Regions from separate parts of the Rhizobium sp. K33 genome, predicted to be linked through region 2. Evidence: riboswitches for the same ligand, from Rfam matches in the RefSeq annotation. Region 2 holds a riboswitch; the other holds the start of a gene.
The links. Region 2 has a riboswitch for S-adenosylmethionine ahead of metA (homoserine O-acetyltransferase MetA). Riboswitches for the same ligand answer to the same signal wherever they lie in the genome.
Positions count from the first base shown of each region.

Region 1: it holds a riboswitch for S-adenosylmethionine, as region 2 does, so the genes downstream of both, M1E12_RS21795 (O-succinylhomoserine sulfhydrylase) here and metA (homoserine O-acetyltransferase MetA) in region 2, are expected to answer to the same signal.

Region 1 covers NZ_CP096478.1:4,504,537-4,519,644, reverse strand. Annotated here, with positions in the region: gene M1E12_RS21815 (VOC family protein) at 1-415, opposite strand, end outside; gene M1E12_RS21810 (NADPH-dependent FMN reductase) at 470-1,024, shown strand; tRNA gene M1E12_RS21805 (tRNA-Gly) at 1,032-1,105, opposite strand; gene M1E12_RS21800 (2'-deoxycytidine 5'-triphosphate deaminase) at 1,179-2,276, opposite strand; SAM riboswitch at 2,350-2,428, shown strand; gene M1E12_RS21795 (O-succinylhomoserine sulfhydrylase) at 2,474-3,652, shown strand; gene apaG (Co2+/Mg2+ efflux protein ApaG) at 3,845-4,237, shown strand; gene M1E12_RS21785 (MYG1 family protein) at 4,318-5,244, shown strand; gene M1E12_RS21780 (Hsp33 family molecular chaperone) at 5,370-6,362, opposite strand; gene argF (ornithine carbamoyltransferase) at 6,483-7,400, opposite strand; gene M1E12_RS21770 (acetylornithine transaminase) at 7,415-8,617, opposite strand; gene M1E12_RS21765 (GcrA family cell cycle regulator) at 9,063-9,599, shown strand; gene phoB (phosphate regulon transcriptional regulator PhoB) at 9,728-10,411, opposite strand; gene phoU (phosphate signaling complex protein PhoU) at 10,437-11,150, opposite strand; gene pstB (phosphate ABC transporter ATP-binding protein PstB) at 11,197-11,982, opposite strand; gene pstA (phosphate ABC transporter permease PstA) at 12,018-13,373, opposite strand; gene pstC (phosphate ABC transporter permease subunit PstC) at 13,370-14,830, opposite strand; gene M1E12_RS21735 (substrate-binding domain-containing protein) at 14,900-15,108, opposite strand, start outside.
Region 2 covers NZ_CP096478.1:3,872,318-3,887,425, reverse strand. Annotated here, with positions in the region: gene M1E12_RS18740 (ammonium transporter) at 1-717, opposite strand, end outside; gene M1E12_RS18735 (P-II family nitrogen regulator) at 745-1,095, opposite strand; gene tesB (acyl-CoA thioesterase II) at 1,311-2,195, opposite strand; gene M1E12_RS18725 (ubiquinone biosynthesis hydroxylase) at 2,249-3,493, shown strand; gene M1E12_RS18720 (Trm112 family protein) at 3,536-3,733, opposite strand; gene M1E12_RS18715 (LON peptidase substrate-binding domain-containing protein) at 3,738-4,415, opposite strand; gene trxA (thioredoxin) at 4,503-5,483, opposite strand; gene M1E12_RS18705 (prolyl-tRNA synthetase associated domain-containing protein) at 5,549-6,052, opposite strand; tRNA gene M1E12_RS18700 (tRNA-Gly) at 6,328-6,402, shown strand; gene M1E12_RS18695 (aldose epimerase family protein) at 6,515-7,525, opposite strand; gene M1E12_RS18690 (vWA domain-containing protein) at 7,568-8,752, opposite strand; gene metA (homoserine O-acetyltransferase MetA) at 8,846-9,775, opposite strand; SAM riboswitch at 9,870-9,947, opposite strand; gene M1E12_RS18680 (DUF1737 domain-containing protein) at 10,451-10,657, opposite strand; gene M1E12_RS18675 (HpcH/HpaI aldolase/citrate lyase family protein) at 10,654-11,574, opposite strand; gene M1E12_RS18670 (hypothetical protein) at 11,685-11,915, shown strand; gene leuD (3-isopropylmalate dehydratase small subunit) at 12,091-12,696, shown strand; gene M1E12_RS18660 (pyridoxal-phosphate dependent enzyme) at 12,755-13,687, opposite strand; gene leuB (3-isopropylmalate dehydrogenase) at 13,868-14,980, shown strand.

The sequences.
Region 1 (15,108 bases), 630 kb from region 2:
GCCATGCGGCACCGGGCTCTACCGCCGTTGTGCCGACGAGCTTGACGATGATGCCATCGGGATCCGTCAGCCTCAGGACCGGCTCACCAAATTCCGTCGCCGGACCCGAGGCGGATACGCCGAACTGCAATGCACGGGTCAGCCAGAAGCCGATCGCTTCCGGATGAATGGCAAATGCGATCTCGCTTGCAGCGCCATGGCCGACACGGCCGGGTGATCCATCTTCCCAGGCCAGGAAGGTCACCAGGGAACCGGGGCTTGCCTCGGCATCGCCGTAGAACAGATGGAGCTGTGCCGCATCCTCGAATCCGCCGGTGCGCTTGACGAGCCTCAGCCCCAGAAAACCGCAGTAGAAATCGACATTCGCCTGGATCTTGCGGGTGATCGCCGTGATGTGGTGCAGGCCGCTGGTCATGCTCGTCTCCCTGTTCTACCCTTCCTTACAACATATCGACACGGGGACCAGATCATGGTGACACTGCTTGGCATTTCGGGAAGTCTGCGCAAGGCTTCGCTCAACTCGGCTCTGCTGAAGGCCGCCGCCGGCCTGCCAGCCGAAGGCTATGTGCTTCAGACCACCGGCATTCATGGCATCCCGCTTTATGACGGGGACCTGGAAGCGGCCGAGGGCATTCCGGCCGCCGTGACGGAACTGAAGGAAAAGATCACCGCCGCCGACGGTGTCATCCTGTTCACGCCCGAATACAACAACAGCATTCCCGGTGCCTTCAAGAACGCCATCGACTGGCTGTCGCGTCCCTCTTCCGACATCCCGAAGGTCTTCGGCGGCAAAGCCTTCGCTCTCGTCGGCGCCTCGCCCGGCAATTTCGGCACGCTGCTCAGCCAGAATGCCTGGCTTAGTGTGCTGCACACGCTGGGCTGCCGAACGTTTTCAGAAAAACGCCTGATGGTGTCTCGCGCGCATACCCTGTTCGACGCCGACGGCAACCTCACCGACGAGGCAACGGCCAAGCGTCTGGGGGATCTCTTGGCAGCGTTTGCGCGGTTTGCGGAGGCTCGTTGAGAACAGCTGGAGCGGGTGAAGGGAATCGAACCCTCGTATTCAGCTTGGGAAGCTGCTGCTCTACCATTGAGCTACACCCGCGACGGGGAGAGGAATCCAACAGTTCGCTGCCAGTGTCAAGCGCCGGCAGCGAAGCTTGCAGGCGGCGCATGTCTCAGGGCAGGCGGAAGTGTTTGGAGAGTTTCAACCCTTGCGCCTGGTAGTTGGAGCCGAGGCCTGAGCCGTAGAGGCCTTCGGGGCGCTCCTGCATGTGCTCGTAGACCAGGCGGCCGATGACCTGGCCGTGTTCGAGGATGAACGGCACTTCGTGGCTTCTGACTTCCAACACCGCGCGGCTGCCGGAGCCGCCGGCCGGGGCATGGCCGAAGCCGGGGTCGAAGAAGCCCGCATAGTGCACGCGAAACTCACCAACGAGCGGATCATAAGGCGTCATCTCGGCGGCGTAGAGCGGCGGCACATGCACGGCTTCGTTGGAGACGAGGATATAGAATTCGTCCGGGTCGAGGATCAGCTCGTCGCGGCCGCGGCTGTAAAGCGGCTCCCAGAAGTCGAGCACGTCATGTGCACCCTTGCGGTCGACATCGATGACAGACGTATGGTGCTTGCCACGATAGCCGATCAGCCCTTCCGGGCCCGAGCCCTTTAGGTCGATCGAGAGCGCAATACCCCCGCCAGAGACATTCGGCATGTCGCTTGCGACGAGGGTTTCCGCCTTGTGGAGATCCAAAAGCTCGCTTTCGCCCAACACGGCATGGCCCACACGGAAACGGATCTGCGAGAGGCGCGAACCGCGGCGCACGATGATCGGGAAGGTGCGCGGCGAAATCTCCAGGTAGAGCTGGCCCTTGTAGCCGGCGGGGACCTTGTCGAATTCCTGGGCGTAATCGACCATGACGCGGGTGAAGATGTCGAGGCGGCCTGTCGAGCTCTTCGGGTTGGCCGAGGCTGAAATCTCGGCCGGCAGGTCGAGGCTTTCCATCAAGGGCACGATGTAGACGCAGCCGGTTTCGAGAACGGCGCCATTTTCCAGATCGACCTCGTGGAGCGTCAGCCGCTCCAGCTTCTCGGCGACGGTGTGACCCCGGCCCGGCATGAAGCTCGCACGGACGCGGATCGCCTTGCCGCCCAGGCGGAGGTCGAGGCTTGCCGGCTGGATCTGATCCTTGTCCAGCATGGCCTCGCTTTTCAGCTGGCCGCCACCGAACAAGGCGCCGATCGCGCGATCGGACAAAATCCCTGACTTCATGGTCATCTTCTCAATCCCGTTTGGGCTCGACAAAACCAAAGCCCACCAATTGACGCAAGGCCCGCGAAGGCGTAAGGCAGCCTTATCCCGTGGTGATTTGGCCGGTCGGCTTGCAGCCACGTTAAACAAGTGGCTAAATAGACCGGGTTTACGAAACCGGTCCGTTCTCGCGACCGGTTTTTTTGTGTTCGAAAGGCACGTGCATGAGCAAGAACTGGCGCCCGGCAACCCAACTCGTCCATGGCGGCACGCTGCGCTCTCCCTATGGCGAGACGTCTGAAGCGATCTTCCTCACCCAGGGCTTCGTCTATGACAGCTCGGAAGCGGCAGAAGCCCGCTTCAAGGGCGAGAACGACGGCTACATCTATGCCCGCTATGGCAGCCCCACCAATGACATGTTCGAAAAGCGCATGTGCATGATGGAAGGCGCCGAGGATGCGCGCGCCATGGCGTCCGGCATGGCCGCCGTTGCCGCTGCCGTGCTCTGCCAGGTCAAGGCCGGCGATCATATCGTCGCGGCACGCGCGCTGTTCGGCTCCTGCCGCTATGTCGTCGAGACGCTTGCCCCGCGCTACGGCGTCGAATGCACGCTTGTCGACGGCCGTGATCTTGCCAACTGGGAAGCTGCCATCCGGCCGAACACCAAGGTGATGTTCCTGGAAAGCCCGACCAACCCGACGCTCGAGGTCATCGACGTGGCCGGTGTCGCCAAGCTCGCCAACCAGGTTGGCGCCAAGCTGATCGTCGACAACGTCTTTGCGACGCCGCTCTTCCAGAAGCCGCTGGAGCTCGGCGCGCATGTCGTCGTCTACTCCGCGACCAAGCATATCGATGGCCAGGGCCGCTGCCTCGGCGGCGTGGTGCTGTCGTCGAAGGAATGGATCAACGAGAACCTGCACGACTATTTCCGCCACACGGGTCCTGCCATGTCGCCGTTCAATGCCTGGACGCTTCTGAAGGGCATGGAGACGCTGCCGCTGCGCGTCAAGCAGCAGACGGAGAACGCAACCGCGATTGCCGATTTCCTGGCCGAGCAGTCCGCGGTGGGCAAGGTCATCTATCCGGGTCGCAAGGATCATCCGCAGGCCGACATCATCGCCAAGCAGATGACCGGTGGCTCGACGCTGGTCTGCTTCGAGATGAAGGGTGGCAAGGAAGCGGCCTTCAAGCTGCAGAATGCGCTGGAGATCATCAAGATCTCCAACAATCTCGGCGACGCGAAGAGCCTGATCACTCATCCGGCGACCACGACGCACAAGAACCTGACCAACGAAGCCCGTGCCGAACTCGGAATTTCTGCCGGAACCGTGCGTCTCTCCTGCGGGATCGAAGACACCCAGGATCTGCTCGAAGATCTGGCCAAGGCGCTCAACCGCCTCTGAGTGCTACTCAAAGCGCTTCATATTGCAACAAATTCGGCTGCGAGACGTCTCGCAGCCGGTCCATGGCCCTTGACGGCACCGGTCACGTCGTTATCCCTTGAAAGCTTCGGGACGTTCTGCGGCTGATCTTGCTACCGCCACAAAGAACGCCGTTTCTGTCATGATCGCAGGATGTTTTCGCAGGGTCCAGGCATGTATCGCGCACTGACACGGGACATAGAGGTTCTCGTTGAACCTTACTATCTCGAGGAACAGTCGGACCCCGATGACAGCCGCTATGTCTGGGGCTACCGGATCGTGATCTCCAATCATTCCGGCAAGAGCGTTCGGCTGACCCACCGCTATTGGCACATCACCGACCAGAACGGCCAGGTGGACGAAGTGAGCGGGCCCGGCGTCGTCGGCGAACAGCCGCGTCTCGACCCTGGCGATACCTACGAATACTCCTCCGGCTGCCCGCTCGATACGCCCTCGGGCATGATGTACGGGACCTACCGGATGGAGACCGACGATGGGGAGAGCTTCGATGTCGCCATCCCCGCCTTCTCGCTCGACAGCCCGGGCATGGTGCGCACTCTCAATTGACGATTGGCAGTTGAGTTGAAGGGTGCCTGCCGCTATCTGGAAGGCTTGATCAGCACCCCTGCGGCAAAGGTTCTTCCGGCATGAACATCACCCATCTCGTCACCCATAGTGGCGGCTTCCATGCCGACGAATTGCTGTCCTCCGTCATCCTGGCCCGGCTCCATCCTGACGCGACGATCGTGCGCAGCCGCGCACCCGAATGGATTACGCCTGCCTCCGATCGCATCATCTACGATGTCGGTGGTGCCTATGATGCGGCGGCGCAGATTTTCGATCACCACCAGCGCGGCGCGCCCTTGCGCGAGGATGGCCAGCCCTACAGCTCTTTCGGCCTCATCTGGAAGCATTATGGGCGCGCCTATCTTGCCGCGCTCGGCATCCCGGCAGATCATGTGGAGGCACTTCATCAGAGCTTCGACACGAAATTCGTCCTGCCGATCGATCTGATGGACAATGGCGCCCTCAGCCCGTCTGCCGCAGGGCCGCTGGCGGATCTCACACTGCCGAGCCTGCTTGAAACCTTAAAACCCGTCTTCGATGACCGAGCGCCCGGCGCCGATGATCGCGGTTTCCATGCGGCGCTCGCCATCGCCCGCGCGATCGTCGAGGCTGGCATCGCGCAGCGCGCCTCCAAACTTCGCGCCGAAAGCATGGTGCTCGATGCCATCGCCGCCAATGGCACCAGTCGCGTCCTGGAACTGCCGATGGGCATGCCCTTCCGCCCTGCGATCGTGAAGGCTGGCGCCGACCATCTGCTCTTCGTCGTGCATCCTCGTAACAAGGACTGGTGCATCACCGGCATCCGCAAGACGGAAGACAGCTTCGAGCAACGCGCCGATCTGCCCGTGGCCTGGGCCGGACTGAGCAATGCCGATCTGGAAGCAGTCTCAGGCGTCGCAGGCGCCACCTTCTGTCACAACGGTCGCTTCATCGCTGCAGCGAAGTCTCGCGAGGCGATTTTGAAGATGGCGGAAATCGCGGTCGCCGAAGCGCTTGCAAAATCCTGAAAGTCTCGTGGACTAGCTACTGACGCCTGCTGGGTGAGCCGCGCCGGCTAGGATCGCAGGACCCGGCCGCCGGAAGATGCAAGAAGGGCCGGTTGCCCGGCCCCTTTCAAATCACTTCATTCGTCTCAAGCCGCCGTGAGTTCTGCGGGGTCGAAATCATAGTTCGTCGAGCAGAACTCGCAGGTCACCGTGATCTTGCCGTCCTCGGAGCTTGCCTCGATCTCTTCCGCGGAGAAGCCCTGGAGCACGCCCTTTAGCCGCTCGCGGGAGCAGCTGCAGCGGTCGTAGACCGGCTGCGGATCGTAAGCACGCACGCCGCGCTCGTGGAAGAGCCGGAAGAGCAGCCGTTCGATGCCGACCTGCGGATCGGTCAACTCGTCCGCGTCGATCGTTTCAACGAGGACACGTGCTTCGTCCCAGGCGTCGTCGCCACCATGCAGATCGGTGTCGCGGTCGTCACCGTCGCCGCCATGCAGATCCGGCTGGCGCATGCGCTCGGGCGCATCCGGCAGGAACTGCGCGATCAGACCGCCTGCCCGCCAGGTCCGGCGTGGCTTTCCATCGGCGTCGCGATCGAAGAGTTCGGCAGCGCCAAGACGCACACGCGTCGGGATCTGCTCCGACTGGCGGAAGTAGACACCCGCGATGTCCTCGAGCGAGGTCCCATCGAGTGGTACGATGCCCTGATAGGGTTGCATGAAGGAGCCCTGGTCGATGGTGAAGGCAAGCACGCCTTCGCCCAGCAGTTCTTCGGGCGACGCACGGCCGGCGGCAACCGCATCCGCTACGGCCTGCTCATCAAAGCGAGCATAGGCGCGCACGTTCTCCGGCGTGGTGAAATCGGCGACCAGCAGATCGACCGGGCCGTTGCCCTTGGTCTGCACGGTGAACTTGCCTTCGAACTTGAGCGACGTCCCGATCAGCACCGTCAAGACGATGGCTTCGGCCAGAAGCCGTGCCACCGGCGCAGGATAGGCGTGACGGTCAAGGATGGTGTTGATCAGCGGTCCGAGCTGGACCGCGCGACCGCGCACGTCGAGCCCTTCCACCTGAAAGGGGACCACGCGATCATCGCCGGCGAAACCGAATTCGCCGAGTTCTGCTTGTCTCGTCGACATGAATGTACTCCCGGCGCCCCAAGCGCCTTACGCAGGGCCCGAGCGGCCCGATCAGAAAGGGCACAGATGGGATCACCCGTGCCAAAGGTCAAGTCAGGCGCGACCGCCGCTCTTTTGGCCTCAGATGGCGCCCAGGCACCAGGCCAGGATCGACTTTTGCGCATGCAGCCTGTTTTCCGCCTCGTCGAAGACAACGGACTGAACGCCATCGATCACTTCGTCCGTGACTTCCTCGCCGCGATGGGCGGGCAGGCAATGCAGGAAGAGAGCCTCGTCCTTTGCCTTCTTCATCAGGTCGGCATTGACCTGGAAAGGCTGGAAGACGTTGTGGCCGCGCGCCTTGTGCTCCTGGTTCATCGAGACCCAGGTGTCGGTGATCACGGCGTCGGCGCCGGCAACAGCGCGATCGGCATCGTGGCACAGCATGATCTCGCCGCCATTGTTGCGGGCCCAGTTGAGGATCTTGTCATCCGGCTCGGACCCAAGCGGAACGGCCATGTTCATCTTGTAGCCGAAGCGGGCCGCGCCCTCGACAAGCGAATGCAGGACATTGTTGCCGTCACCGGTCCAGGCGAGCGTCTTGCCCGTGACCGGGCCGCGATGCTCCTCGATCGTCATGATGTCGGCCATGATCTGACAGGGGTGCGTCAGATCCGTCAGCGCATTGATGACCGGCACCGTCGCATGCTCGGCCATTTCCAGGAGGCGGGCATGGTCGGTGGTGCGGATCATGATCGCATCGACATAGCGCGACAGAACCTTGGCCGTATCGCCGATCGTCTCGGCGCGGCCCAGCTGCATCTCGGTGCCGGAGAGGAACAGCGTCTCGCCACCCAGCTGGCGCATGCCGACATCGAAGGAGACGCGGGTGCGGGTCGAAGGCTTCTCGAAGATCATCGCGAGCATCTTGCCGGCGAGCGGCTTGTCGGCGGTGCCCGCCTTGGTGGCCTGCTTGCGGGTCTTCGCGTCTTCGAGAATGCCGCGGAGGTCCCCAGCCGTGACAGCGGAGAGATCGAGAAAATGCTTCGGAGATGCCATGAATGAATCCTGTCTTAGGCTGACGCGGCGACTGCGGCCTTGGCGCGGATGTGTTCTGCTGCCTGTTCGATGCGGGCGAGGCCGTCGCGCGCCTCTTCGGCCGTTACCGTGAGCGGCGGCAGAAGGCGGATGACGTTGTCGCCGGCGGGAACGCCGAGCAAGTGCTCGTCACGCATCGCCATCAAGAGTTCGGTGTTCGGGACCTTGGCCTTGATGCCGAGCATCAGGCCTTCGCCGCGCACTTCTTCGATCACATCGGGGAAACGGTCCTTGAGAGAAGCCAGTCCCTGGCGGAAAACGAGCGCCGTATCGCGTACGTTCTCGAGAAAGCCGTCGGTCAGCACGACGTCGAGCACGGCGTTGCCGACGGCCATGGCGAGCGGATTGCCGCCATAGGTCGAGCCATGGGTGCCGGGCTTCATGCCATAGGCGGCCTCTTCGGTCGCGAGGCAGGCGCCGAGCGGGAAGCCGCCGCCGATGCCCTTGGCGACCGCCATCAGATCAGGCTTGATGCCGGCCCATTCATGCGCAAAGAGCTTACCCGTGCGGCCGACGCCGCACTGAACCTCATCCAAGATCAGCAGCAGGCCGTGCTCGTCGCACAGGGCGCGCAGAGCCTTCAGCATCTCGACGGGGATCGGGCGGATACCGCCCTCGCCCTGTACGGGCTCGACGAGGATCGCGGCGGTGGCGTCGGATATGGCCGCCTTCACGGCATCCAGATCACCGAACGGCACCTGATCGAAACCCGGAGCCTTGGGGCCGAAGCCTTCCAGATATTTTTCCTGGCCGCCGGCCGCGATCGTCGCGATCGTGCGGCCATGGAAGGCGCCTTCCATGGTGATGATGTGAAACTTCTCTGGATGCCCCTTCGCAAAGTGGTAGCGGCGGGCCGTCTTGATGGCACATTCCAGGGCTTCCGCGCCGGAATTGGTGAAGAAGACACGATCGGCGAATGTCTCCTCGGTCAGCCGCTTGGCCAGCACTTCTTGACCGGGTACCTCATAGAGGTTCGACAGGTGCCAGACCTTGTCGGCCTGATCCTTCAGCGCACCCACGACATGCGGATGGCCATGGCCCACAGAGGTCACGGCGACACCGGCTGCGAAATCGAGATAGCGCTCGCCGCTTTCGGTCACTAGCCAGACGCCCTCGCCTCGTTCGAAACGCAGCGGCGCCCGATTGTAGGTCTGGTAGAGCGGCGTAGCTTCGGCCATGGCGTTTACGATCCTTCTCGACGATCCGTGACGTGACGGATAGGCCATTGCGAGGCCCAAGAAAAATTAAAAATGCCGCCTTTCGGCGGCGGGGGCACTATCAGCATTTCGCTCTGAGCTGTCAACGAATTCTGCAGGAATCGCAGGAGTAAGCGCCCTTTTGGTCGACACGCGCTGGACGAGTGCCGAGCAAGATTCCACCTGTTGCATACTTGACTCACTCGGGAAGCAAGTTGGGGAAAACCGCGAAATCGATTCCAGATGATTCCGGCGACTCTTGTCACGGAGTCAGGCTGGCTCTAGGTTAAATTTCATTAATAGATTGCATGCGGCGGAAGTGCTCACCGACAGTATCGAGGCGGTTGTGTTTCGGATTCATCCGAAGCAGCGGTGACGGATTCTGCCATCACAGACGCGAGCGGCGGAGAGAAATGGCATGACGACTATGCAATGGACTGATGAGCGGGTCGAGAAACTGAAACGGCTATGGGCCGAGGGCCTCAGCGCCAGCCAGATCGCAGCACAACTTGGCGGCGTAAGCCGCAACGCCGTCATCGGCAAGGTTCACCGGCTGAACCTTCCCGGTCGCGCCAAGGCCGGCGGCAGCTCGTCTGCGGCCCGTCCTGCCAAGCGCCCGGCCCAGACGCCGCGCCCCGCTGCGTTCCAGAACCGTCCGGCGGCCAATACCAGCACCCGCACCGTTACCCGGACTGCCGGTGCGACCGCGCTGAAGGAAGAGATCGAAGTCGAGGCCTATGAAGAGGTCGAGGTTCGCCGGTCGCTGAACGTCGTCGTTCCGATCTCGCGCCGCCTGGCGCTGACGGAGCTCACCGAGCGGACCTGCAAGTGGCCGATCGGCGACCCGATGAAGGACGACTTCCATTTCTGCGGCTGCGAGATTGCCGATAGTGCACCTTATTGCACCTATCACGCCAAGCTCGCCTATCAGCCGGTCAGCGAGCGCCGCAAGGCTGCCCGCTGATCCCTCGGCGACAGATCAGATGATGAACGGGTCCTTCGGGGCCCGTTTTCTTTTGGCCGTAGAGCCAAAGAAAAAGGCCGCTACGGGCAAACCGTGCGGCCTTGTCTGGACGGGTGGATTGGGAGCGCTCAGGCTTCCATGGAGTATCCCGCGCCACGTACGGTGCGGATGACATCCTGCATGTTCGAGAAATTGAGCGCCTTGCGCAGGCGACCGACATGGACGTCGACCGTACGCTCGTCGACATAGATGTCGTGACCCCAGACGCCATCCAGGAGCTGCGAACGCGAGAAGACGCGACCGGGAGACGCCATCAGGAACTCCAGAAGGCGGAATTCCGTCGGGCCGAGACGAACCTCGCGGCTCTTGCGGTGTACGCGGTGCGTTTCGCGGTCGAGCTCTATGTCACCGCAGCGCAGGACGCTGGAGAGGACCTCTGGCTTGGCGCGACGCAGCATGGCCTTGACGCGGGCCATCAGTTCCGGCGTCGAGAAGGGCTTGACCACATAGTCGTCCGCACCGGTCGCGAGGCCACGCACACGCTCGCTTTCCTCGCCGCGTGCCGTCAGCATGATGATCGGCAGGCGCTCGGTTTCGGGGCGCACCCGCAGCCGGCGGCAAAGCTCGATCCCGGAAACACCGGGAAGCATCCAGTCGAGGATGAGCAGGTCAGGAACCCGCTCCTGAAGCCTGATCTCGGCTTCGTCGCCTCGCAGGATGGTCTCGACCTCGTATCCCTCGGCTTCGAGATTGTAGCGCAGGAGAACCGACAGGGCCTCCTCGTCTTCGACTACGGCGATCTTAGGCTGCATCAGTCATCAACCTCGCTGGCCGTCGTCACTCGGAGATCGCACCGACGGAAGCAGTCTGGTCTTCCTTCGGGCGCTCACCTTCCGGCTGGGCGCCGGTGGTCATGTAATAGATGGTTTCGGCGATATTGGTCGCGTGGTCGCCGATGCGCTCGATGTTCTTGGCACAGAAGAGCAGATGCGTGCAGCTCGTGATGTTGCGCGGATCTTCCATCATGTAGGTCAGGAGTTCGCGGAACAGCGAGGTGTAGATGGCATCGATCTCCTCGTCGCGGTCACGGATCGACTTCGCCTTTTCGGCCGAACGGGTCGTGTAGACGTCGAGCACTTCCTTGAGCTGGGCAAGCGCCAGATCGGAGAGATGCTCCAGGCCACGGGCAAGCTTGCGCGGCACGCCGGTTGCCTGGATGGCGACGACGCGCTTGGAGTTACTCTTGCCGAGATCGCCGACACGCTCGAGGTCAGCAGCGATGCGGAGCGCACCGATGATCTCGCGCAGGTCGGACGCCACCGGCTGGCGCTTGGCGATCGTCACGACGGCCTTGTCACCGATCTCGCGCTCCATGGCATCCATGACCACGTCGTCGGAGATGACCTTCTGTGCCAGTGCGGCATCGGAATTGACCAGTGCACGAACGCTGTCTGCGACCATCTGCTCGGCCAGACCACCCATTTCGGAGATGCGGCGCATCAGGAACTTCAGTTCGTCGTCGAAGGCCGAGTAAATGTGAGAGGAGCCCATAGGAAACATCCTTGAAAGTGAGTTCAACCGTGGATGACGTCAGGGCTCAGCCGAAGCGGCCCATGATGTAGTCCTGCGTGCGCTGGTCATCCGGATTCGTGAACATCTTGTCGGTGTCGTTCTCCTCGACCAGTTCGCCGAGGTGGAACATCGCCGTGCGCTGGGAGACGCGCGCGGCCTGCTGCATCGAGTGGGTAACGATCACGATGGTGAAGTTTTCGCGCAGCTCGTGGATCAGCTCCTCGACCTTGGCGGTGGCGATCGGGTCAAGCGCCGAGCAGGGCTCGTCCATCAGGATGACTTCCGGGCTGACGGCAACGGCGCGCGCAATGCACAGACGCTGCTGCTGACCGCCGGAAAGACCTGTGCCAGCGGAGTCCAGACGATCCTTCACTTCGTTCCAGAGACCGGCCTTCTGCAGGGCGATCGAGACGATCTCATCGAGGTCCGCCTTGTTGCGGGCGAGACCATGGATGCGCGGGCCATAGGCGACGTTCTCGTAGATCGACTTCGGGAACGGGTTCGGCTTCTGGAAGACCATGCCGACCTTGGCGCGCAGCTGAACCGGGTCAACCTTGGCGTCATAGATGTTTTCGGCGTCGATCAGGATGTTGCCTTCGACGCGGCAGCTGGCAATCGTGTCGTTCATGCGGTTGATGCAGCGCAGGAAGGTCGACTTGCCGCAGCCCGACGGGCCGATGAAGGCGGTGACGGAACGCGGACGGATGTCGATGTTGACGTCCTTGATGGCGTGCTTCTCACCGTAATAGACCTGCACGTTGCGGGCGGTGATCTTCGTTTCGTTCATGGGTGGCGCTTTCGTCGTGGTCATTTTAGTCGCGAGATTGTTCATCATCATACACCTCCTTACCAGCGACGCTCGAAGCGGCGACGAAGAATGATTGCGATCAGGTTCATCAGGATCAGGAATACCAGAAGCACGATGATGGCACCGGAGGCACGCTCGACGAAGGCCGGATCGCCGCGCTGGGTCCAGTTGTAGACCTGGACGGGGAGCGCTGAGGCCGGGTCGAAGAAGCCTTCCGGCGGACCAGCCGGATATTCGCGAACAAAGGCGACCATGCCGATCAGAAGCAGCGGCGCCGTTTCGCCCAGTGCCTGAGCGAGACCGATGATCGTGCCGGTCAGGATGCCGGGCATGGCGAGCGGCAGCACGTGATGGAAAATCGACTGCATCTTCGAGGCGCCGACGCCGAGGGCCGCATCACGGATCGACGGCGGGACAGCCTTCAATGCTGCGCGGGTGGCAATGATGATGGTGGGCAGCGTCATCAAGGTGAGGACGAGGCCACCGACTACCGGCGCCGACTGCGGCAGGCCGGCATAGTTGATGAAGACGGCAAGACCGAGGATACCGAAGACGATCGAGGGTACGGCCGCCAGGTTGGCGATGTTCACCTCGATCAGGTCGGTGAACCAGTTCTGCGGCGCGAATTCCTCGAGATAGATCGAGGCGGCGACGCCGAGCGGCAGGGAGAGGCAAAGCACGATGAGCATCATGTAAGCCGAGCCGAGGATGGCAACGCCGAGACCGGAAGCTTCAGGCCGGGTGTCGGAGGCATCAGGTGCGGTGAAGAAGTCCCAGTTGAAGCGGGTAGTCAGCACGCCCGCTTCCTTGAGTTCATCCGCAAGGCGCAGTTGCTCCGGCGACGTGTTGCGGTCGAGCGCAGCGCTTTCCATCGTCACACGGCCCTTGTAGTAGCCGTCGATACGGCCGGAGGCCAGGAGATCGAAGGACACCGTGGTGCCGATCACGTCAGGATTGGCGAGCACGTAGTTGCGCAGGCTGGCCGGCGCTTCCTTGGAAATGAGTTCGGTAGCGGCCTTTGCGTTCATGCCTTCGACGGCAATGCCGTTTTCCTGCATGGTCCTGGCCAGTGCGGCCTCGATGAGAGGTGCATAGCCGAAGGTCGAAACCTTGGCGATCTCTGCTAGGTCCCGGTTGCCCTGCTTGTCCAGCTTGGCGGCGTCCAGGTCGACATTCAGAGTGATGTAGGTCTGGCGGAAGGACGACAGACCGTTCGACAGGATCGAGGCCAGGAGCCCGACGAGTGCCAGAACGCCGATGATGACGGCAATCAGGCCCATCATGCGGAAGCGGGCTTCCGCCGCATTGCGCTTCTGGGTGCGGGCGTCGGAGGCAAGGATGGACTTGGCGCCGGCAGCCTTGGGGGCGGTTTCGAAAGCGGTGATGTCGGTCATTCGTACTGCTCCCGGTACTTGCGTACGATGTAGAGGGCCACGACGTTGAGGCCGAGCGTGATGACGAAAAGTGTGAGGCCAAGCGCGAAGGCGACCAGGGTCTCAGGGCTTGCGAATTCGGTGTCGCCCGTCAGCTGGCTGACGATCTTGACCGTCACCGTCGTCATGGCCTCGAAGGGATTGAGATCGAGCTTCGCAGCGGCGCCTGCGCCGAGCACGACGATCATGGTTTCACCGATCGCGCGGCTTGCGGCCAGGAGGATGGCACCCATGACGCCCGGAAGTGCGGCCGGCAGGATCACCCGCTTGATCGTTTCCGACTGGGTGGCACCGAGGCCATAGGACCCGTCACGGAGCGACTGCGGAACCGCGTTGATGATGTCGTCCGAAAGCGAGCTGACGAAGGGGATGATCATGATGCCCATGACCAGGCCCGCGGTCAGAACCGAGGACGAAGAGGTACCAAGGCCCAGCGGCTGGGCAAGCCAGTCGCGGATCAGCGGGCCGACGGTGACCAGAGCGAAGAGACCGTAGACGATCGTCGGGATGCCGGCGAGCACTTCGATTGCGGGCTTGGCAAAGCTGCGCAGGGTCGCACCGGCATATTCCGAGAGATAGATGGCAATGAGCAGACCGAGCGGAACGGCAACCAGGAGTGCAACGAAGGAGACGTAGAGCGTTCCCCAGAGCAGCGGCAGAATGCCAAGCTCTGACCCACCGCGGAACTGTGGGTTCCAGACGGTCGAGAAGAAGAATTCGGAGGCCGGATACATCCGGAAGAAGTTGATGGTCTCGAAGACGAGTGAGCCAACGATGCCGACCGTGGTGAGAATGGCGATCGTGGAGGACGCGATCAGAAGCACCGTCACGAAGGTTTCGCTGACATTGCGGGCGCGCATGTCGGTGCGGATCCGGCTCAGGGACCAGAGGCCGAGACCGATTGAGAGCGCCAGAACCACGATCGTCATCGCGATCGATCCGGTGCGCGAGAGATCGCGGTAAACCTTAGCGGCTTCGAAGACTTCTGCCGGCACATCACCGGCCAATGCCACGCCAACCTCGGCCAGGCGCGCCCGGACCGTGGAGACGTCGATCTGGCCATCGACAAGCGCGCTGGCGCTTGCGTCCTGGTTCGCGATCATGGCGTCGAGGCCACCGGCGATACGGCGAACATCCGAGAGAACGAGACTGCGGGCGCCTCCTTCGGGGATGACACTGTCAGGAATGAGCGCGTCTGCGCGGCTTTCGACGAATATCGGCTGCAGGAACAGCCAGGCCAACATCAAGAGGAATGCCGGGACTGCGGTAAAGAGGGCAACGGTCTGGCCATAATAGCCCGGAAGCGAGTGAAGCTTCTCGCCGCTGCGATCTGAAAGAAAACGAGCGCGGCGCTTGCCGAGGACGAAGCCGACCGCTGCAAGGACCGCCAGAATTAGAACTATGATGCCGCCACTCATATCGTAGACGCCCCCTGCCAAACAAAAAAGACCGGCGGCACGAAGCGCGCCGCCGGTCGATCACTCAGATTAGTTCAGCGGCGCCATCGGCGTGCGGGCCTTGACGGCTTCCTGCGTCTTGGCCAGTTCCGGGTCGGAAACGAGGCCGTAAGCAGCGAGCGGGCCATCCGGGCCGGCCATTTCGTCAGAAACGAAGAACTCTACGTATTCCTGGAGACCCGGGATGACGTCGAGGTGAGCGTTCTTGACGTAGAAGTACAGCGGACGCGAGACCGGGT
Region 2 (15,108 bases):
CATGTCCTTGCCGTAGCCGGTACGCTTGCCGAGCATGATCGCGCCGATCAGACCGGCAACGCCGGCATTGATGTGAACGACCGTGCCGCCGGCGAAGTCGAGTGCGCCCCAGCCGAAGATCAGGCCGTTGGCGTCCCAGACCATGTGGGCAACCGGGAAGTAGACGAAGGTGACCCAGAGGATGCAGAACAGCACCGCTGCCGAGAACTTGATGCGCTCGGCAAAGGCGCCGACGATCAGGGCAGGGGTGATGGCCGCGAAAGTCATCTGGAAGAGCATGAAGATGTATTCCGGAATGACGGCGTCAGAGAAGGTGGCCGCCGTGCTTTCCGGCGTCACGCCGGAGAGGAAGAGCTTGGCGAAACCGCCGAAGTAAGCGCTTTCCGAGCCGCCGAAGGCGAAGGAGTAGCCATAGATCACCCAGATCAGCATGATGGCCGAACCGATGACCGTGCACTGCATCAGGACGGACAGCATGTTCTTGGCGCGGACGAGACCGCCATAGAAGAGTGCGAGGCCCGGGATGAGCATGAAGAGCACGAGGATGGTGCAAAGGAACATGAAGGCGGTGTCGCCCTTGTTCGGAACCGGCGCTGCTGCGACGGCTTCGGCTGCAGCCGGTGCAGCTTCCTGCGCGAAGGCGACAACCGGCGCCAGCATGGCTGCAGACGCGGCGCCAAGGCGCATGAGGTTGGAATTCAACTTGGCAAGTGACATCAGTAACAACTCCCCTTACAGCCGTTCTTACAGCGCTTCGGTATTGGTTTCGCCGGTGCGGATGCGCACGGCCTGATCGATCGAGTAGACAAAGATCTTCCCGTCGCCGATCTGGCCGGTCTTGGCGGCGGAAGCGATGGCTTCAACGGCCTTGTCGGCAAGTTCGGACGAGACAGCGATCTCGATCTTCAGTTTCGGCAGAAAGCTGACGGCGTATTCGGTGCCGCGGTAGATTTCGGTGTGCCCCTTCTGGCGGCCATAGCCCTTGACCTCGGTAACGGTCAGGCCCTGGATGCCCACAGCCGTCAAGGCCTCGCGTACCTCGTCCAGCTTGAACGGCTTGATGATAGCCATCACAATCTTCATCTGGTTTCCCATCCTTTGCTTGTCCTCGGCTCGGAGCCGACTCTCCTTGCCGCCGGCTGGAACATTCGCGCAGCGACTGACGAGTGACATTCAAAAGGCGTGCCAGATTCAGATTTCGATATAAGTTATTGAAATCTAAAGGCTCTGTAGAGGGAAGCTAATAAACGGGCAATTGAATGCGCAATGTGCGCATAAAAAATAGGCATAAAATGATATTTGATGCCGTTTTAGTCATTTGCCCGTTTGCGGATCAGCCCCTCCTGAGCGACCGAGGCGACCAGCCTGCCATCGCGGGTGAAGATGCTGCCACGGGTCATTCCGCGGGCGCCGGCAGCGCTGGGGCTGTCCTGGGTGTAGAGCAGCCAGTCGTCCAGCCGGCAGGGGCGGTGGAACCACATGGCGTGGTCGAGGCTCGCCACCTGCAGTTCGGGATCGAAGATCGAGGTACCATGCGCATAGAGCGAGGTGTCGAGCAGCGTCATGTCCGAGAGATAGGCGAGGATGGCGGCCTGATAGTGCCGATCATCCGGAACCAGACCTGAGGCCTTCACCCAGATATGGGCCTGCGGTTCCAGCTTCTCGCGCGAGAGATAATGGGTGAGCGATGTCGGGCGGATCTCGATCGGTCGCTCGCGCCCCCAGTATTTCTTCACCGTATCCGGTGCCTGGGCCAGGAAGGCCGCGCGAAACTCCGCCTCTCCCATGAGCGTTTCCGGGGCCGGGACATTCGGAATGGAGATCTGATGATCGAAGCCCGGTTCTTCCACCTGGAAGGAGGCCGACATGGAAAAGATTGCCTTGCCGTGCTGAACGGCAACCACGCGTCGCGTGGTGAAGGACGAGCCATCCCGGATGCGCTCGACCTGATAGACGATCGGAATGGAAGGATCGCCGGGCCGCATGAAATAGGCGTGCAGCGAATGCACGATGCGGTCAGGCTCGACGCAGCGCTGCGCCGCCATCAATGCCTGCGCAATGACAAGGCCGCCAAAGACCCGCTGCCAGCCGTTTTGCGGGCTGCTGCCGCGAAACAGGTTTTCCTCCAGCTTTTCCAGATCGAGACGCTCGATCAGATCCTGCATGGGTTTGGTCTGGCCAGATGGCTGCGACATAATGCATTGCTCCGCTTATAGGCACCCGTTCAAGGCTGATCTATATAGGTGTCATCAGGTCTACAAGAACAAAGGAATGTGCCATGCTGGATGTGCTCGTCGTCGGCGGTGGCTATGTGGGGCTCTCCGCAGCCGTTGCGATCAAGCAGGCCGCGCCGCATCTGGCGATCGAGGTCATCGAAGCGGCGCCCGAAGAGGCCTGGAAGAAGGATCCGCGCGCGTCTGCGATCATCGCGGCTGCAACGAAGATGCTCGATGTTTTCGGCCTCTGGGATCGGATCGAGCCGGACGCGCAACCGATCACGCGCATGATCGTCACCGATTCGAAGACATCGGATCCCGTGCGCCCCGTCTTCCTGACCTTCGACGGCGCCGTCGAAGATGGCCGGCCGTTTGCGCATATGATCCCGAATGTCAGCATGGTCGCGGCTCTGCGCGATGCCTGTGCCGAGCGCGGCATCACCATCCAACATGGGCTGCGCGCCACCGGCTTTCGCGATACCGGCCCCAGTGCCGAACTCACCCTGTCGGATGGTCGGGTCATGGCCTCGCGTCTCGTCGTCGCCTGCGACGGCGTGCGCTCCAAGCTTCGTGATCTCGCCGGCATCAAGACCGTCACCTGGCAGTATGGCCAATCCGGCATCGTCACCACGGTGGAGCACGAGCGGCCGCATGAGGGTGTTGCGGAAGAACATTTCTTGCCCGCAGGTCCGTTCGCCATCCTGCCGCTCAAGGGCAACCGCTCCTCGCTCGTCTGGACGGAGCGCACCGAAGATGCCGATCGCCTCGTCGCATCCGACGACCTGCTCTTCGAGGCGGAGCTCGAACGGCGCTTCGGACACAAGCTCGGCACGATCCGGGCGACGCCCGACCGTCGTGCCTTCCCGCTCGGGCTGACGCTCGCGCGTGCCTTCATCGCGCCGCGACTGGCGCTCGCCGGTGATGCAGCCCATGGCATACACCCGATTTCGGGCCAGGGTCTCAATCTCGGTTTCAAGGACGTGGCCGCACTCGCGGAGACCGTGGTCGAGGCGGATCGCCTGGGCCTCGATATCGGTTCGGTCAATGTGCTCGAGCGCTACCAGATCTGGCGCCGTTTCGACACCTTCCGCATGGGGGTCACGACGGATGTGCTGAACCGGCTGTTCTCGAACGATGTCACGCCGATCCGGGTTTTGCGCGATTTCGGGCTCGGCGTGGTCGATCGCATCCCGGGGCTGAAAAACTACTTCATCCGCGAGGCCGCCGGGTCGTCCGGGCAGAACCGTCCCCGCTTGCTCGGCGGACAGAGTATCTGATGGTCGGATGAAACCAGGACGCTATCGCGTCCTGGGCCGGCTTCAGACCGGCATCTCCAGCTTGCGCGCCTCGGAGACCAGCATGATCGGTATGCCGTCCCGGATCGGATAGGCAAGACGCGCCTTCTCCGAAATCAGTTCGCCTTTCTCGCGATCCCATTTGAGAATGCCCTGCGTCAGCGGGCAGACGAGGAGCTCGAGCATTTTCGGATCGACGAGGCTGGTCGGATTGTCGGGCATAGGCTCACTGCAGCATGGTGTCGCCATCGCCGAAGGTGCGGGCGAGCACGATTTCGGTGATGGCAATCAGCGTCTCGGCGCGGGTCTTCAAGTCGGGGGCTTCGAGCAGCGCCTGCTTTTCCGGCGGACCGAAGGGCGACATCATCGATAGCGAATTCACGAGGGTGAGGTTGGATGCCCGCTCGACGCTTTCCCAGTCCGCTTCCAGCTTGTTCGCCTCCAGATAGGCCCGGAAGGCCGCCAGTAGTCCCGCGCGGTCGATCTGGCCGTCGTCTTCGCCGCTTGTCAGATCGGCCACGAAGGGCGCTATGTGGAAGGTCCGGAAGGGTTTGGAGGTCGAGACCTCGTCCATCAGGCGGAAGCGACAGACGCCGGCGAGCGACACGATGTAACGGCCATCACCGGTTTCGGTGAAGGAGGTGATTCGTCCCAGGCAGCCGACCGGAGCGAGCTGCGGGCGCTCTGGCAGGATATTGGCCTGCACCTCGGTCATGGCGGGCTGAATCATCCCGATCAGCCGGTTACCGGACATCGCCGCATCGAGCATGGCCAGATAACGCGGCTCAAAAATGTTCAGGGGGAGCTGGCCGCCGGGCAGCAGCAGCACGCCGGAGATGGGGAAGACCGGGACCGTTTCGGGAAGGTCCGCAGCCGTCAGATATCGGGCATTTCCCACTTGCATTGAAGCACATCCTGTCCGGACTTATGCCGGTGTTCATTCTTGCTTCTATCTGGGTCGCCGAACCCAAAACTCAAGGCCCGCGGCGGCTCACGAAAAGAGGATCGACGACAGCTTGCGGCGCGCCATGATCGTTGCCGGGTCCTTGGGTCCCCAGACTTCGAAGAACTGCAAGAGCTGCTTGCGCGCGCCGTCATCCTCGAAGGTGCGGTCCCGCTTCATGATCAAAAGCAGGTGCTCTGCCGCCTCTTCACGACGGCCTTCGACGTTGCGGATCTTGGCGAGCTTCATGCGCGCTTCGTGATCGTCGGGGTTCAGCGACAGCGTGTGTTCAAGCGCTACCGGATCGCCCAGCTTGCGGGCTTCGTCGATCTGGTCGAGGCGCTTGAGAAGCGCCTGCACTTCCGGTGCCTTGGCGAGCTCCCCGGGCATCTGCGTCAGCAGTTCGCGCGCCCGCTGGTGCTGGTTCGCGCCGATCATGCATTCCGCGAGGCCAGCGATCGCCTGCGTATTGTCGGGGTCGGCCTGCAGAACGGCGGCGTAGAGCTGTGCTGCGCCGTCGATGTCACCGGCAGCGAGCAGGGTCGATGCTTCTTCAATGACTGCCGCGATCTCGGCTGCCTGATCTGCACCGGCCGGACCCGCCACCTTGTCGATGAAGGCTTTCACCTGGCTTTCGGGCAGCGCGCCCATGAAGCCATCGGCCGGACGGCCGTTGACGAAGGCAACGACGGCCGGGATCGACTGGATGCCGAGCTGGCCCGCGACCGAAGGATGGTCGTCGATGTTCATCTTGACCAGCTTCACGCGGCCACCGGCTTCCTTGACCGCCTTTTCGATGACGGGCGTGAGCTGCTTGCACGGGCCGCACCAGGGCGCCCAGAAGTCGACGAGCACCGGCTGGTTGCGCGATTCGTCCATGACATCGCGAGCGAAATTCGCGGTGGTCGTGTCCTTGATCAGATCACCGGCCGGGGCCGGGGCCGAGCCTGCCGGAGCGGCACCAAACTGCGCATTGGCCGTCATGGTCTGATTGCCATAGCCGCCGTAAGGGTTGCCGTAATCGCTCATCGTGCATCTCCCGCCTGTGTCGCAGCCTTCGGAGAGGCTGCCATTCTTGCCGTTAAGATCGTATGTCAGGCCGTGACTTTCAAGACAAGCGGCGTGTGCCCCGTCGCCTCCATGAAGCGGATCAGGTCATCCCGCCCGATCGAGGTCGTCGCGTCGTTCGACAGCGGATGGCAGTTGATGATGTCATGCTCCATCAGATCCTTGTCGAGCACGAAGGTCACGTTCTTGCCGGTGTCGTTGATCGCGCCGAGCGCTGTCACGGAGCCCGGGACGACGCCCAGATATTCCATCAGCTTTTCCGGCTTGCCGAAGGAGACCTTGCTCGCCGCACCGATGATCGTATGCACGGTCTTCAGATCGACGGAGGCATTTTCCTCCACCGTCAGCAGGAAGAAGTTGTCCTTCTTGTCCTTCACGAAGAGGTTCTTGGTGTGCCCGCCGGGAATTTCGTCGCGCAGCGACACCGATTCGGCAACGGTGAAGACCGGCGGATGGGTCTTCGTCTTATGGGCGATCCCGAGTTCGTCGAGAAAGCGGAAGAGATCGTCGGGCGTTTTCGGCGTCGTCATGGGGGCCTCGTTTGAAATGTCCGGGTCTGATGGCGGTCATCTAGCTGCTTTTTCTTGGAGGCATAGGCCCAAGACCGACATCCCGCAATCTTTCTGCCGCCCAAAAAGCCCGGAAAAGCTGAGCTTTCTCAGGCTGTTGTCACGGCGCTGCATTTTTTTCGCGATGATCCGTCATTTCCCTGTTGCATTTGAAAATCGGTTAGGCCATATAGCGCCCGTCGCCGCAAGACGGACGGCCCACGATCCAGACACTACCCCAGGATCGCGGTTGATGAGCGGGTGTAGCTCAGGGGTAGAGCACAACCTTGCCAAGGTTGGGGTCGAGCGTTCGAATCGCTTCACCCGCTCCATTCTTCCTCCAGACAGTTTATAGTTTTGCAGGATCGATGGCGCGCCTTTGCGCGTCCCTCGTCGCAAAGCGCTGCCGGCCACAGGTCACCCCGCAGCCGGCTCTCTCATCTCTCACGCCTTCGAAAATACGTAGTCCGTTTCCTGGCGCAGCACCTCGCCGGGACGCAGAACCGCGTTCGGGAAGTTCGGATGGTTGATGGCGTCCGGCCAGACCTGGGTTTCCATGCAGAAGCCGGCAAAGGCGCCGTAGTGGCGGCCCTCTAGGCCCGGAACGGCGGGAGCGACCTTGCCGCCGGCATAGAACTGCACGCCGGGCTCCGTCGTCAGGATCTCCATCGTGACGCCCGAATTGACGCTGCGGGCCAGTGCCACGCTACGCTTGGCGACGCGGCTGCTGGAAAAGCAGAAATTGTGGTCGTAGCCGAGCTGTTCGCCGTCGACCTCGAGACGGATCGGCCGCATCTCGCGGAAATCGAAGGCGGTGTTTTCGACCGGGCGGATTTCGCCCGTCGGGATCAGGCGGTCATCGACCGGCGTGTAGTGGTCGGCTGCGATCATCAGGTCATGGCCGAGGATGTCCGCGCGGCCATCCAGGTTGAAATAGGCGTGGTGGCAGACATTGGCGATGGTCGGCTTGTCGGTCACCGTCTCGTAAAGCGCCGAGAAGGTGCCGCCGTCCTTCAGCGCGAAGGTGGCGCGGGTGCGCGTCGTGCCCGGATAGCCGGCGCGGCCGTCGGGATCGGTCACCTCCATCACGACGTAGTCGGTGCCATGCTCCAGGATCGTCCAGTTCTGCCGGCCCATGCCGTCGGAACCGCCATGCAGGTGGCTGACACCCTTTTCATTCAGTTCGAGCTGGTAGTCGACACCATCCAGCGTGAAGCGACCGTCACCGATGCGGTTGGCGCAGCGTCCCGGCGTCGCACCGAAATAGGGCGAATGGTCGAGATAGCCCGAGAGATCCTCGAAGCCGAGCACCAGCGGCGCGTCGTGGCCGTCGAGCCTGAGGTCCTGCAGCACCGCGCCGAAGGTGATGATCGAGGCCGTGAGACCGCCACCCTTCAGCACGACCTTCTCGACCGCTTCCCCCGTGGGCATCACGCCGAATATCGTCTTCGTCATCCTGTCGTTTCCTCACCTTGCAACTTGGTCATCAGTCTTTTCTTATCGCGCCAGTTCACGCGCCGCGGCCTCCAGGCCGCCCAGCGTCAACGGATACATCCGCTCGCCGATCAGCCGGCGAATCAGGCCGACGGACATCGTATAGTCCCAGTTCGCCTGCGGAAGCGGGTTGATCCAGAGATGCCGCCGGAAATGGTCGGTCAATCGCGTCAACCAGGCCGCGCCGCTCTCGGTGTTCCAGTGCTCGACCGATCCGCCGGGATGGGTGATCTCATAGGGGCTCATCGCCGCATCGCCGACGAAGATCAGCCGGTAGTCAGAGCCGAAGGTCCTGATGACATCAGCTGTCGGAATGGTATCGGCATGGCGCCGCTGGTTGTCCTTCCAGACGCGCTCATAGGGGCAGTTGTGGAAGTAGAAATACTCCATGTGCCGGAATTCGGAGCGGGCCGCCGAAAACAGCTCCTCGACCTCGCGCACATGGTCGTCCATCGAGCCGCCGATGTCGAAGAACATCAGAAGCTTCACGGCATTGCGGCGCTCAGCCTGCGTTTTCACATCGAGATAGCCATGCTCGGCGGTGGAGCGGATCGTCCCGGCGAGATCGAGCTCCTCTGCCGCCCCTTCGCGCACGAAGCGGCGCAGGCGTCTGAGCGCCACCTTGATGTTGCGCGTGCCGAGCTCGACGCGGTCGTCGAGATTGCGAAACTCTCTGCTGTCCCAGACCTTCACTGCGCGTCGATGGCGGCTTTCCTCCTGGCCGATGCGCACGCCTTCCGGATTGTAGCCATAGGCGCCGAAGGGCGAGGTGCCGGCCGTGCCGATCCATTTGCTGCCGCCCTGATGGCGCTCCTTCTGTTCGGCCAGGCGTTGTTTCAGCGTTTCCATCAGCTCGTCGAAACCGCCAAGGCTCTCGATCAGCTTCTTGTCCTCGTCCGACAAATGCTTTTCCGCGAGCTTCCGCAGCCAGTCATCGGGGATTGCGCGCTGCTCGACGCCGTCAGCTGCGCCTTCGCTCAGGATGCCGCCAAAGATCTCGGAAAACACCCGGTCGAAGCGATCGATGAAGCGTTCGTCCTTCACCAGGGTGGTGCGGGCGAGGTAGTAGAAGCCCTCCGGGTCGAAATCGACGAGCCCCGCCTCCAGGCCTTCGAGCAGCGCCAGATATTCCCGCAGAGTGACGGGAACCTTCTGTTCTTTCAGGCGCAGGAAAAAGGGCAGGAACATCGGAGGAAAAAGGCTCGGTTCATAGGCGGCGGCATCCTGTCACAGAGGACGCCGCCTGTCCCGTCAAAATCCGCTGCCGGTTCTCATTGCCCGTCAGCCTGCCAGATCCTTGCCGATCTCGTTCAGATCATAGGGCGTCATCTGGTAGATCTCGTTGATCCAGTTGCCGAACAAGAGATGCGCATGGCCGCGCCAGCGGTTGAGCGGCGTCAGCGTGTCGTCATTGTGCGGGAAATAGTTGTGCGGCAGCTTGATCGGGATCCCCGCCGTCTTGTCGCGGAAATATTCGTCGCCCAGCGAGGTGGAATCGTATTCGACATGGTTGAACATGTAGAGCCGGTTTGCCCGCTTCTCCTGCACCAGGCACACACCCATCTCCTCGGATTCGAGCAGGATCTTCAGCTCCGGTACCTTCTCGATGTCTTCGCGGCGGACTTCCGTCCAGCGCGAAACGGGCACCTGGAAATCGTCGGAGAAGCCGTTCAGATAGACGGAAGAGGGCGCCAGATTGCGGTGGCGATAAACACCGAAGGCCTTTTCCTTGAGCGGGTGCTTCGGCACCTTGTGGAAGTGATAGATCGCCGCCATGCCGCCCCAGCAGACATTCATGGTCGAATGCACATTGGTCTCGGTCCAATCCAGGATTTCCTGCAGTTCCGGCCAGTAGGTCACTTCCTCGAAGGGCAGGGTCTCGACCGGCGCGCCGGTGATGATGAAGCCGTCGAACTTGCGCTCCTTCACCTCGTCCCAGGTTTGGTAGAAGGAGAGGAGATGCTCTTCCGGCGTGTTCTTGGCCTTGTGGCCACCGACGCGCACCAACGTCAGCTCCACCTGCAGCGGCGAGGCACCGATCAGCCGGGCAAACTGCACCTCGGTCTTGATCTTGTTGGGCATGAGATTGAGCAGGCCGATCTGCAGCGGGCGAATGTCCTGGCGAATGGCCACGGTTTCGGTCATGACCCGCACGCCCTCATGCACGAGGGTCTCAAAGGCGGGCAGCGTATCGGGGATCCTGATCGGCATCTTACTCTCGACTTTCCTTGTCACGGCGGTTTTAAGACCGCGGAAACAAAAACACCGGCAGCTTTTCATATCGCCACCGGTCCTCGGAAAGTCTTGCTAACTCGCCTCGGCCCTTTAGCGACTTATTTTACGTGGCTGCAAGCCGGCCGGCCAAATCACCACGGAACACGTGGCCTTTTACGCCTGTCGGACACGCGAATCAATGGGGAAGGCGTTTGCTGCCTCAGCCCCTCATCCGCCTGCCGGCACCTTCTCCCCGCAGGCGGGGAGAAGGCCGAGTGGGCAGCCGCGCGTGCCTTCCTCTCCCCGCCTGCGGGGAGAGGGTAGGGTGAGGGGCAAAGGCCACAAACGGCGCCGGCTGCCGCCCACCTCCCCCCTTGCGGGGGAGGACGGAAAATCGAAGGCTTAGGCCAGCGTAAGCGGCCTAAACTTCAGATTTTCCTGGTGAGGGGATCCGTGCTGCGGGCACGGGATGACCGACCCCATCACTTGCGATTTCAGATGTTTAGGCGGCTTACGCTCGCCTAACTCATCGAAATCGCTTTCTCCCCCACCGAGGGGGAGATGGGAACCCGCCACCATCACCGATCCCCTCACCAACAAAATCTGCGGTTTAGCCCTGATCGGGCTAAACCTTCGATTTTGTAACCTCTCCCACAAAGGGGAGAGGAGCATTCACTGCTCGCCGAGCTTCATTGACGGATCATAGTCCTTGCCGTGCACGGTCTTGACCACGGCCTGGCCGCAATACATGCGGTTCTCGGCGGCATTGAACGTGTGGCTCGGCGAGCCGTGCAGTTCCCAGCCCTTGTTCAACGCGTCGGTGACGCGGTGGCAGAAGCTGGAATCGTCCGGGCCGGTGAGGAAACGATAGACTTTCATGGCTTGTCCTTTCTGGCGGTGATCGTGGCGACCTTGTCGAGAAGGCGGGCGGCCTCCTCGGCATGCAGTCTCTCGATCATGCGCCCATCGATGTTGATCACGTTGAAGCCCGCATGGGCGGGGTCGGCGAAGGCGGCGGCAACCAGACGGGCCTCCGTGATGGCGGCCTCCGACGGACCGAAATGGTGGTTGGCCGGCTCCACCTGGGCCGGATGGATCAGCATCTTGCCGTCGAAACCCATGGCGCGGCCCTGGGCGCATTCTTCCGAGAAGGCGTCCATGTCGCGGAAGTCATTCGACACGCTGTCGATGACATCGAGCCCATAGGCGCGGGCGGCGAGCACGACCTGCATGAGATAGGGCACCAGATAGATCCGGCCCGGTGCCGCCGGGATGCCCGTTGCCTTGCGCAGATCGTTCAGCCCGACGACGAAGGCATCGAGCCGGCTGTCGCTGGTGCGCCCCGACGAAGCAATCGCTGCGGCATTCAGCACGCCGCGTGGCGTTTCGATCATCGCCCAGAGCCTGAGACCTTCCGTCGCATCGTTCTCGCCCAGCATGTCGGCCACGTTCTGGACGGCTACCGGCTCCTCGACCTTCGGGATCAGCACGGCGTCAGGTGCGGCTTCGATGACGAGTTCCATGTCCTCGCGATAAAATGGCGTGTCGGCAGCGTTGATCCGGATGATCCGCTCGCGGTGACCGAGATCGCGATCTCTGAGGAAATTCAGAAGGTTGGTGCGCGCATCCCCCTTGCGGTTCTCGGCGACGGAATCCTCGAGATCGAAGATCACCGCATCGCAGTCCAGGCTCATGAGCTTTTCGAGCGCCCGGTCGTTGATGGCCGGGACGGTCAGCACGGAACGGCGGATACGGGAGGGATGGTGCCCGCGGAAGGAGGAGACGTCAGATGTCATGGGCGAGTTCTGGCAAGCTTTGCCCTGCCACGCAAGATGACAATTGGGTGAAAGGCCCTTGCATTGCCCCGGAATAAGGACCACCTTGGTCATCGAGAAAGGACATGATCATGCAGAACCTTCGATCCGCCGTTTACGCCCTTGCCGGCCTCGCCTTTGTCGGTCTCGCTGCCGCTTTCGCGGTTTCGCTGACGCTGGTGGTCGGTGCGCTCCTGACCGTGACGCTCGGTGCCCGCATGCTGATGGGCAAGACCAAGCGCGCGCCCGTCTACGTCAAGGCGAAGCGTCGCGAAGACGTGCGAGTCTGGAATGACGGCAAGGGTACGATCATCGACCTCTGATCGGTCGGACCAAAAGACCCTCTCACTCACCCGCATGGCGGGTGAGTTCCTGTGGCTGCGTATTGCGCCAACAGACGTGCCGCTCCGGGCCTGGCAAGATTCTCCTTCAAATTAGTCCGATTTTGCTCTAAGGGCGGGGCATCACACGCGCATTAGCCAGATCGAAGGCAGACTGATGGACAAGTTCGTAAAGCTCACCGGTGTCGCGGCACCGCTTCCGGTCGTCAATGTCGACACGGACATGATCATCCCCAAGGACTATCTGAAGACCATCAAGCGCACCGGTCTCGGTACCGGCCTTTTCGCCGAGGCGCGCTACAAGGAAGATGGTTCGGAAAACCCCGATTTCGTTCTGAACAAGCCGGCCTATCGCAACGCGCAGATCCTCGTTGCCGGCGACAATTTCGGCTGCGGCTCCTCGCGCGAGCATGCGCCGTGGGCGCTGCTCGATTTCGGCATTCGCTGCGTGATCTCCACGTCGTTCGCCGACATCTTCTACAACAACTGCTTCAAGAACGGCATCCTGCCGATCGTCGTCAGCCAGGACAATCTGGACAAGCTGATGGACGATGCCAGCCGCGGTTCGAATGCCGTGCTGACGGTCGACCTGGAAGCCCAGGAAATCACCGGTCCCGATGGTGGCAAGATCTCCTTCGAAATCGACGCCTTCAAGCGCCACTGCCTCCTGAACGGTCTCGACGATATCGGCCTGACGCTCGAGAAGGCCTCGAGCATCTCGACCTTCGAGCAGTCCAACGCGGCCCAGCGCCCCTGGGCCTGAGCCCTGCTCAAGCGCTGACATGTTGAAGCCGGGCGTGAGCCCGGCTTTTTCTTTGGCCTCAGAGGAAGCGGGCGCGCCAGGCCTCGAGTGCGGCGAGCGACACGCCGATGCCGCCGCAGACCTCGATCAGCGGGGCCTTGTAGCGCGAGAGCCGATCGGCATGCACATCGGCCACGGCAAGTGCTGCACCACAGGCCGGCTCGACGAGCACCCGATGCGCGTCGGCAAATTTTAGGCAGGCGGCAACCGCTTCGGCATCGGTCACCGTGACGCTTTCGATCGGATGCGTCTCCAGAAGATCGAAGACATGTTGCGCGACCTGCCGCGCGCCCAGCGAAACAGCGATCGAAGTGATGGCCGGCAGCGTAACGCGTTCTTTGGCGGCGACGGCTGCATTCAACGACGCGGCACCGTCCGTCTCGACGGCTATCACGGGAATGTCGCGCAGCCCATTGCGCCGCAAACCTTCGACGATCCCGGCAAGCAGCCCACCGCCGCCGACGCTGGTGACGACGCAGTCGAATTCGGCACCGGCCTTCACCACTTCGTCGATCAGGGTCGCGTGACCTTCCCAGAGCAGCGGATGATCATAGGGGTGGACATAGGCCGCCTTACGTTCGGCTGCCAAGGCAACGGCATGGGAATTGGCTTCGTCGAAGACCGATCCATGCACGAGGACCTTGGCACCGGTTGCGGCGATGCGGGTGCGGACTTCGGGCGACGTCGTTTCCGGCACCACGATGGTGACGGGCACACCGAGCGCTCTGCCCGCAACGGCAGCTGCAATGCCGGCATTGCCGCCGGAGGCGCAGAAAATCTCGCGCGCGCCCTTGGCCACCTCGTGCTGGCAAAGCAGACCGACGCCGCGCAGCTTGAAGCTGCCGGAGGGCTGCAGGGCGTCGAGCTTCAGCCAGAGCGGCAGGCCGCTTGCGCTATAGTCGGCAGCCGTCCGCAGAAGCGGTGTTTCGATGTGCAGGGGAGAAAGGGGCATGGAGGGGGACTCGAAGAGGCTGGAGGGAGTGCATCTTTTGGACCTCGGAACCGCATGGGTCAACCGGCAAAACCCTGACGCAAGGGGCCGCGAACCGTACCGTTTCCGGCCTATCTCGCTTGAAAAGGCCCTGTCTCGCGCGTAAGAAGCCGCGACTTCTTTTACGAGTGGAGGGTTTCCATGACGGCTCGCAATCTTCTCCTGCTGCCCGGTGACGGCATCGGCCCCGAGGCCATGGCCGAAGTTCGCAAGATCATCGCCTATATGAACGAGGCGCAGGGTGCCGGCTTCGTCACTGATGAAGGTCTCGTTGGCGGTTCCGCTTACGATGCCCATGGCGCGGCCATTTCGGAAGAAGACATGGCCAAGGCGCTCGCCGCCGATGCCGTACTTTTCGGTGCCGTTGGTGGTCCGAAGTGGGACGATGTGCCCTATGACGTGCGTCCAGAAGCCGGCCTTCTGCGCCTGCGCAAGGATCTCGAACTCTTCGCCAATCTGCGTCCGGCGATCTGCTATCCGGCGCTTGCCAATGCTTCGTCGCTGAAGCCGGAACTGGTCGAGGGTCTCGACATCCTCATCGTGCGCGAGCTGACCGGTGGCGTCTACTTCGGCGAGCCGAAGACGATCACCGATCTCGGCAATGGCCAGAAGCGCGCGATCGATACCCAGGTCTATGACACCTACGAAATCGAGCGCATCGCCGCCGTCGCCTTCGAACTGGCCCGCACCCGCAACAACGCCGTCTGCTCGATGGAAAAGCGCAACGTCATGAAGTCGGGCGTGTTGTGGAACCAGGTCGTGACCGCGACGCACAAGGAGAAGTTCTCCGACGTCAAGCTCGACCACATGCTCGCCGATGCCGGCGGCATGCAGCTGGTCCGCGCGCCCAAGCAGTTCGACGTTATCGTCACCGACAACCTGTTCGGCGACATGCTCTCCGACGTCGCCGCCATGCTGACGGGCTCGCTCGGAATGCTGCCGTCGGCCTCGCTCGGTGCTCCGGATGCCAAGACCGGCAAGCGCAAGGCGCTTTACGAGCCGGTGCATGGTTCCGCACCCGACATCGCCGGCAAGGGCATTGCCAACCCGATCGCCATGATCGCGTCCTTTGCCATGTGCCTGCGCTATTCGTTCAACATGGTCACGGAAGCCGACCGCCTCGAGAAGGCCATCGCCAATGTGCTCGACCAGGGTATCCGCACCGGCGACATCATGGCCGAGGGTTGCCGGCAGGTCGGCACCGTGGAAATGGGTGACGCGATCCTTGCCGAGTTCAAGGCGCTCTCCGCCTGATTTAATAACTTACTGTCATCGACGAGGCGGCGCGGGGCAACCCGCGCCGCTTTTGCGTTTCCGGGTGCCTGCGACCCCTGCATCTGTCACTTCCCCGTGATCGCCCCTGTTCGACAGAAGGTCGCACC